3 regions of the Paenibacillus sp. V4I7 genome follow, and region 3 is predicted to be linked to each of the others. Evidence: a T-box and tRNA genes for the amino acid it is inferred to sense, from the RefSeq annotation. Region 3 holds a T-box; the other regions hold tRNA genes.
The links. The T-box of region 3 lies ahead of QFZ80_RS25650 (valine--tRNA ligase). A T-box ahead of a tRNA ligase gene usually reads a tRNA of that ligase, here a tRNA-Val.

Region 1 (2,182 bases), 1.5 Mb from region 3:
CAGTTTGACTGGGGCGGTCGCCTCCTAAAATGTAACGGAGGCGTTTAAAGGTTCCCTCAGAATGGTTGGAAATCATTCGCAGAGTGCAAAGGCATAAGGGAGCTTGACTGCGAGACCTACAAGTCGAGCAGGGACGAAAGTCGGACTTAGTGATCCGGTGGTACCGAATGGAAGGGCCATCGCTCAACGGATAAAAGCTACCCTGGGGATAACAGGCTTATCTCCCCCAAGAGTCCACATCGACGGGGAGGTTTGGCACCTCGATGTCGGCTCATCGCATCCTGGGGCTGAAGTAGGTCCCAAGGGTTGGGCTGTTCGCCCATTAAAGCGGTACGCGAGCTGGGTTCAGAACGTCGTGAGACAGTTCGGTCCCTATCTGTCGCGGGCGTAGGAAATTTGAGAGGAGCTGTCCTTAGTACGAGAGGACCGGGATGGACGTACCGCTGGTGTACCAGTTGTCTCGCCAGAGGCATCGCTGGGTAGCTATGTACGGAGGGGATAAGCGCTGAAAGCATCTAAGCGCGAAGCCCCCCTCAAGATGAGATTTCCCAGTATGTAAGACCCCTTGTAGACGACGAGGTTGATAGGTTCGAGGTGGAAGTGCAGCAATGCATGCAGCTGACGAATACTAATCGGTCGAGGGCTTAACCAATAAACCTAAAATTCTAACTTTACGCAAGTTTCGTATCTAGTTTTCAGGGAATAATATTTCCTGAGTGTATATATATCTTGGAGAGATACCCAAGTGGCTATAAGGGGACCCTCTGCTAAGGGGTTAGACTGCGTAAGTGGTGCGAGGGTTCGAATCCCTCTCTCTCCGCCAGTTTCCAAATATATATACCTTTTGTGTGGCGGCGTAGCTCAGCTGGCTAGAGCGTACGGTTCATACCCGTAAGGTCGGGGGTTCGAGCCCCTCTGCCGCTATCATAAAACCAATCCAGTCGGAGGCTTAGCTCAGCTGGGAGAGCATCTGCCTTACAAGCAGAGGGTCGGCGGTTCGATCCCGTCAGCCTCCACCATTTTTATCTTTATGCCGTTGTAGCTCAACTGGTAGAGCAACTGACTTGTAATCAGTAGGTTGGGGGTTCAAGTCCTCTCGACGGCACCATTTATAGTTTGGAGCTGTGGTGTAGTGGCCTAACATGCCTGCCTGTCACGCAGGAGACCGCGGGTTCGAATCCCGTCAGCTCCGCCATTTATTTTTTTTAGTAAATTAGGACAAGCTAAAGACAATTACATAAGGCTCGGTAGCTCAGTCGGTAGAGCAGAGGACTGAAAATCCTCGTGTCGGCGGTTCGATTCCGTCCCGAGCCATTGAGATGGTTGTGCTGCAACAATGCAGCATGGTTATCTCTCATCTGGAGGCTTAGTGAAGTGGCTAAACACGGCAGACTGTAAATCTGCTCTCTTCGAGTTCGGTGGTTCGAATCCATCAGCCTCCATTTTACCTTGAGTCATTAGCTCAGTTGGTAGAGCACCTGACTTTTAATCAGGGTGTCGTAGGTTCGAATCCTACATGACTCACTTTTATAAGTAAACGTTGAAGGCCGTGAGGTCTTTTTTTGTTTTATATAATCTCCAAAAGGCAGAGTTCGCCCCTTACATAAAGAAAAAGCATCCATAAGCAGGATGCTTTTTTCTATTTCAACTTGTCTGCAACGGACTTCATTTTTTGCTTCATAGAGGCCGGTTTGTCACGGCGATCGTCGATTTTGATAGATGTCGAGACTCGCTCTGCACCATTCGTAAAAGGGACTTCGTGGGCGGCTCGAATGACTTCAAGCAATCGATCTATGGGACCCTCTAGAATGGTACCCATAGGTGTCATTTCAAAAGCGATATCGGAATGTTTCTCTAGTTCTTTGTGCAGATCTGCAACATAACCGCTAAGACTGGTGGTAGCTGTTCCTATAGGGATAATGGTGAATTCTGCGATAGCCATGGAGGTCACTTCTCCTTTCATTGTCTAAAGCTCTCTTCCATTGTAGATGAGTAACTACAGGCAATGCAATTCACCATGAAGCTAGCTTGCCAATTAAGAGCTAGCAAGTTCAATAATATAATCGGCAGTTCTAGCTGCAAGCGCCATGACCGTGTTGGTGGGATTCCCTCCACTGGAGGTTACGAAGAGACTCGCATCGCAAATGAACAAATTCGGGATGTCGTGGCTTTGACCGTAAGA
Region 2 (2,182 bases), 760 kb from region 3:
CGAATGTTCGGAATCAGAATACAAACGATTTTATCACTTTGCTCCGAAGTGGACTGACTCTGAATTTTTTTAATCGTTTTCTGGTTCAGATATCCTAATTGGGAAGCGATTTCAAAAATTTTTTCTCTCGTTACTGCACTAATGCCAGATTTCCCGGACAATGCTTTCGATACTGCATATTTAGATACACCAACTCGATCCGCGATCTCCTGCATGGTAATTTTATTCGTTTTTGTCAAAGCTATCACTCCAAATCAGTATCCGACACTCGTGTTGATTTTGTAAACCAAACAATACTCTCATAATAATAACAAATTAGCATATATAAGTATACAAGAAGTGTTATCTCTAGTAGATGGAGAAAATAAAAAGAAGAGAAGGCGCTTATTAGCAACCTACTCTTCTTTACCGATAATGCGGTCAAGAGGACTCGAACCTCCACGGGGGGTTAGCCCACACGGACCTGAACCGTGCGCGTCTGCCAATTCCGCCATGACCGCGAAACAGAGAACTTTAGACTAGGTCTAAAGCTCCCCATAAATACTGAGTCATGTAGGATTCGAACCTACGACACCCTGATTAAAAGTCAGGTGCTCTACCAACTGAGCTAATGACTCATGGACATAAATAAAAAAAATGGCGGAGCTGACGGGATTCGAACCCGCGGTCTCCTGCGTGACAGGCAGGCATGTTGGGCCACTACACCACAGCTCCACACTATGTAAGACATCTAATATAGGGATCTTTTTGATAATATCAAAAGTCTCTCCTTATATAAGAGGTTGGTTGCGGGGGCAGGATTTGAACCTGCGGCCTTCGGGTTATGAGCCCGACGAGCTACCGGGCTGCTCCACCCCGCGACATTACTAGCATGATATTTTATTATCCCCGAAAAATGTTTAGCTAATGCGTTACACTTTTTAAGGTAAAATGGTGGAGGCTGACGGGATCGAACCGCCGACCCTCTGCTTGTAAGGCAGATGCTCTCCCAGCTGAGCTAAGCCTCCATGGGATATAACTAGAATATAGATGGTGACCCGTAGGGGACTCGAACCCCTGTTACCTCCGTGAAAGGGAGGTGTCTTAACCACTTGACCAACGGGCCTCGTAAACAGGCTTTTCTTATGTAAAAGTTTATTGGTGGCGGAGAGAGAGGGATTCGAACCCTCGAGACGCTTGTGACGCCTACACGATTTCCAATCGTGCTCCTTCGGCCAGCTCGGACACCTCTCCATGAAAAGCCTGGTATGTTATAAAAAATGGCTCCCCGAACAGGACTCGAACCTGTGACAACTCGATTAACAGTCGAGTGCTCTACCAACTGAGCTATCAGGGAAAACTGCTTGGCAACGTTCTACTCTCCCAGAACCCTGCGGTTCAAGTACCATCGACGCTGGAGGGCTTAACGGTCGTGTTCGAGATGGGAACGCGTGGGTCCCCTCCGCCATCATCACCAAACAGTCAAAGCGTGGTTTGCGCCTTGAAAACTAGATACGAAACTTGCGTAAAGTTAGAATTTTAGGTTTATTGGTTAAGCCCTCGACCGATTAGTATTCGTCAGCTGCATACATTGCTGCACTTCCACCTCGAACCTATCAACCTCGTCGTCTACAAGGGGTCTTACATACTGGGAAATCTCATCTTGAGGGGGGCTTCGCGCTTAGATGCTTTCAGCGCTTATCCCCTCCGTACATAGCTACCCAGCGATGCCTCTGGCGAGACAACTGGTACACCAGCGGTACGTCCATCCCGGTCCTCTCGTACTAAGGACAGCTCCTCTCAAATTTCCTACGCCCGCGACAGATAGGGACCGAACTGTCTCACGACGTTCTGAACCCAGCTCGCGTACCGCTTTAATGGGCGAACAGCCCAACCCTTGGGACCTACTTCAGCCCCAGGATGCGATGAGCCGACATCGAGGTGCCAAACCTCCCCGTCGATGTGGACTCTTGGGGGAGATAAGCCTGTTATCCCCAGGGTAGCTTTTATCCGTTGAGCGATGGCCCTTCCATTCGGTACCACCGGATCACTAAGTCCGACTTTCGTCCCTGCTCGACTTGTAGGTCTCGCAGTCAAGCTCCCTTATGCCTTTGCACTCTGCGAATGATTTCCAACCATTCTGAGGGAACCTTTAAACGCCTCCGTTACATTTTAGGAGGCGACCGCCCCAGTCAAACTGCCC
Region 3 (2,182 bases):
ACAATCCGCGCAGTGCCAGGCAGGAATGCGATGTCCCCACCACAACTGACGGGAAATACACCAATCACGCACGTTTTCAATCCAGTTTAAGTAAATTTTCTCGAAACGATCCGGAACGAAGTTAACACCTTTACCTGTTTTTTGTGCATCAATCGCTTGATCAGCAAGCGGCTGCATTTTCACAAACCATTGCGTTGATAAATAAGGCTCGATCACTGCGCCGCTGCGCTCGCTATGACCTACTTGATGAACGTGTTCCTCTATTTTGATAAGAACACCTTGCTCCTTCAAGTCAGCGACAATTTGCTTGCGGCATTCAAAACGATCTTTCCCCTGGTAAGGACCCGCATTCGCGTTCATCGTGCCGGTTTCGTCCATAACCAGAATTTGCGGTAGGTCGTGACGCTTCCCGACTTCGAAGTCATTCGGATCGTGAGCCGGTGTAATTTTTACGGCGCCGCTTCCGAACTCTTTTTCAACATAATCATCCGCAATGATCGGAATCTCGCGATTCACGATCGGGAGAAGCAGCGTTTTGCCGATGAGATGCTGGTAGCGCTCATCCTTCGGATGAACAGCAACCGCTGTATCGCCAAGCATCGTCTCAGGACGTGTTGTGGCAACAACGATTGAACCTGTTCCGTCGGTTGTTTTGTATTCTAAGTGATAGAGGGCGCCTTGCACCTCTTTATATTCTACCTCAATGTCAGATAGCGCTGTACGAGCCGCTGGATCCCAGTTAATAATATAATTCCCGCGATAGATGAGGCCTTTCTCATAAAGACTTACGAATACTTCACGAACAGCTTGTGATAAGCCCTCATCCAAGGTGAATCGCTCACGCGAATAGTCCAACGAGAAGCCCATTTTGGCCCATTGCTCACGAATTGTATTCGCATATAGCTCTTTCCACTCCCACACCTTCTCCAAGAACTTCTCGCGTCCGAGATCATAACGTGATTGTCCTTGCTCGCGGAGCTTTTGCTCTACCCTTGTTTGGGTAGCAATACCCGCATGATCAGATCCAGGCAGCCATAGTGCGTCATAACCCTGCATCCTTTTGGTACGAATTAAAATATCCTGCAGTGTAAAATCAAGCGCATGCCCGATATGCAGCATACCTGTTACGTTCGGAGGCGGAATCACAATGGTGTAGGTTTCTGCATCAGGACGGGTGCCCGCTTTGAAAAATTCATTTTTAATCCAGTAATCGTACCACTTGCGCTCAGCTTCTTTTGGATCGTACGTAGTAGGCATTTGCAATTGTTCTTTGGTCTCATTAGCTTCAGTCATAAGATTACCTCCATTACTATTATCTCTGTTAAACAGGCTTATAAGGCCTGTAAGTCATCTTACATCGGCGTCCATTCAAACAAAAAAAGCCCTCCGCCCGCAAAGGACGAAAGGCTTGCTTCCGTGGTACCACCTTCATTCCGCGCAGCTTCAAAAGAAGCGCGTGGCTCTCAAACAGATAACGGCTGCGGCCGGCGAATGCTAATGCTGCTCACCGCATAAACGGGCGCATACAATCACACTCACAACTCCAGGGCGACTTCGTTCGGTTGCTTCCTATGGAACCTTTCAGCGCTACCAGTTCCACTCTCTGAAGGGCTTACCGCCTACTACTCCCTATCAACGTTTCCAATATTACTCAAAATGGTTTATATCATATGATATCGAACATTTGAAATAGAGTCAATATATCATTCCAGTATTACCTTTTATGCATAAAATATGCTTGCTTCCGAAAGATGTTACGAAAATGAATAAGAGCCCCCAGCCGCTATAAGCAGCCAAAGGCTCTTGCCTATGTATCTGTTATTTATCTAGGCAGATAAATAACCTGCCCAACTGAAATTTCCTGATCATTCATACGATTCAGAAGTTGAAGCTCACGCGGGTTGAGTTGATACCGTTTGGCAATCGAATCCAACGTATCTTCTTTCTGAACAATGCACATTTTTAGTTTCCTAAACTCTTGCGTTCCTGTGTTGCTTTGAAGAAATAGCCGCTTCCACTCCACGGCATCTATTCGCGTCTCTTCCGCAAGCGCAGCTTGCGCTTCCGCTTCTGCATTCCTCTTATCGGTGAGATACGAGCCTGCCTTAGAAAGAAGCGATTTAATACCGTACGGGTTGATGTCCACAGCCTCATCCGCCTTTTTGCCAAAGGCGACTTTGAG

Region 1: it encodes a tRNA-Val, which carries the amino acid that the T-box ahead of QFZ80_RS25650 (valine--tRNA ligase) is inferred to sense. The anticodon was not compared.
Region 2: it encodes a tRNA-Val, which carries the amino acid that the T-box ahead of QFZ80_RS25650 (valine--tRNA ligase) is inferred to sense. The anticodon was not compared.

Annotation. Positions count from the first base shown of each region.
Region 1 covers NZ_JAUSZD010000002.1:6,982,172-6,984,353, reverse strand. The annotation lists rRNA gene QFZ80_RS32695 (23S ribosomal RNA) at 1-652, shown strand, start outside; tRNA gene QFZ80_RS32690 (tRNA-Ser) at 732-823, shown strand; tRNA gene QFZ80_RS32685 (tRNA-Met) at 851-924, shown strand; tRNA gene QFZ80_RS32680 (tRNA-Val) at 944-1,019, shown strand; tRNA gene QFZ80_RS32675 (tRNA-Thr) at 1,033-1,108, shown strand; tRNA gene QFZ80_RS32670 (tRNA-Asp) at 1,119-1,195, shown strand; tRNA gene QFZ80_RS32665 (tRNA-Phe) at 1,242-1,314, shown strand; tRNA gene QFZ80_RS32660 (tRNA-Tyr) at 1,361-1,442, shown strand; tRNA gene QFZ80_RS32655 (tRNA-Lys) at 1,452-1,524, shown strand; gene QFZ80_RS32650 (MTH1187 family thiamine-binding protein) at 1,640-1,942, opposite strand; gene QFZ80_RS32645 (GMC family oxidoreductase) at 2,036-2,182, opposite strand, start outside.
Region 2 covers NZ_JAUSZD010000002.1:6,254,396-6,256,577, forward strand. The annotation lists gene QFZ80_RS29265 (LacI family DNA-binding transcriptional regulator) at 1-239, opposite strand, end outside; tRNA gene QFZ80_RS29270 (tRNA-Leu) at 416-500, opposite strand; tRNA gene QFZ80_RS29275 (tRNA-Lys) at 545-617, opposite strand; tRNA gene QFZ80_RS29280 (tRNA-Asp) at 638-714, opposite strand; tRNA gene QFZ80_RS29285 (tRNA-Met) at 784-860, opposite strand; tRNA gene QFZ80_RS29290 (tRNA-Val) at 932-1,007, opposite strand; tRNA gene QFZ80_RS29295 (tRNA-Glu) at 1,031-1,105, opposite strand; tRNA gene QFZ80_RS29300 (tRNA-Ser) at 1,142-1,233, opposite strand; tRNA gene QFZ80_RS29305 (tRNA-Asn) at 1,261-1,336, opposite strand; rRNA gene rrf (5S ribosomal RNA) at 1,342-1,458, opposite strand; rRNA gene QFZ80_RS29315 (23S ribosomal RNA) at 1,528-2,182, opposite strand, start outside.
Region 3 covers NZ_JAUSZD010000002.1:5,490,229-5,492,410, forward strand. The annotation lists gene QFZ80_RS25650 (valine--tRNA ligase) at 1-1,293, opposite strand, end outside; T-box leader at 1,393-1,645, opposite strand; gene QFZ80_RS25655 (LysM peptidoglycan-binding domain-containing protein) at 1,823-2,182, opposite strand, start outside.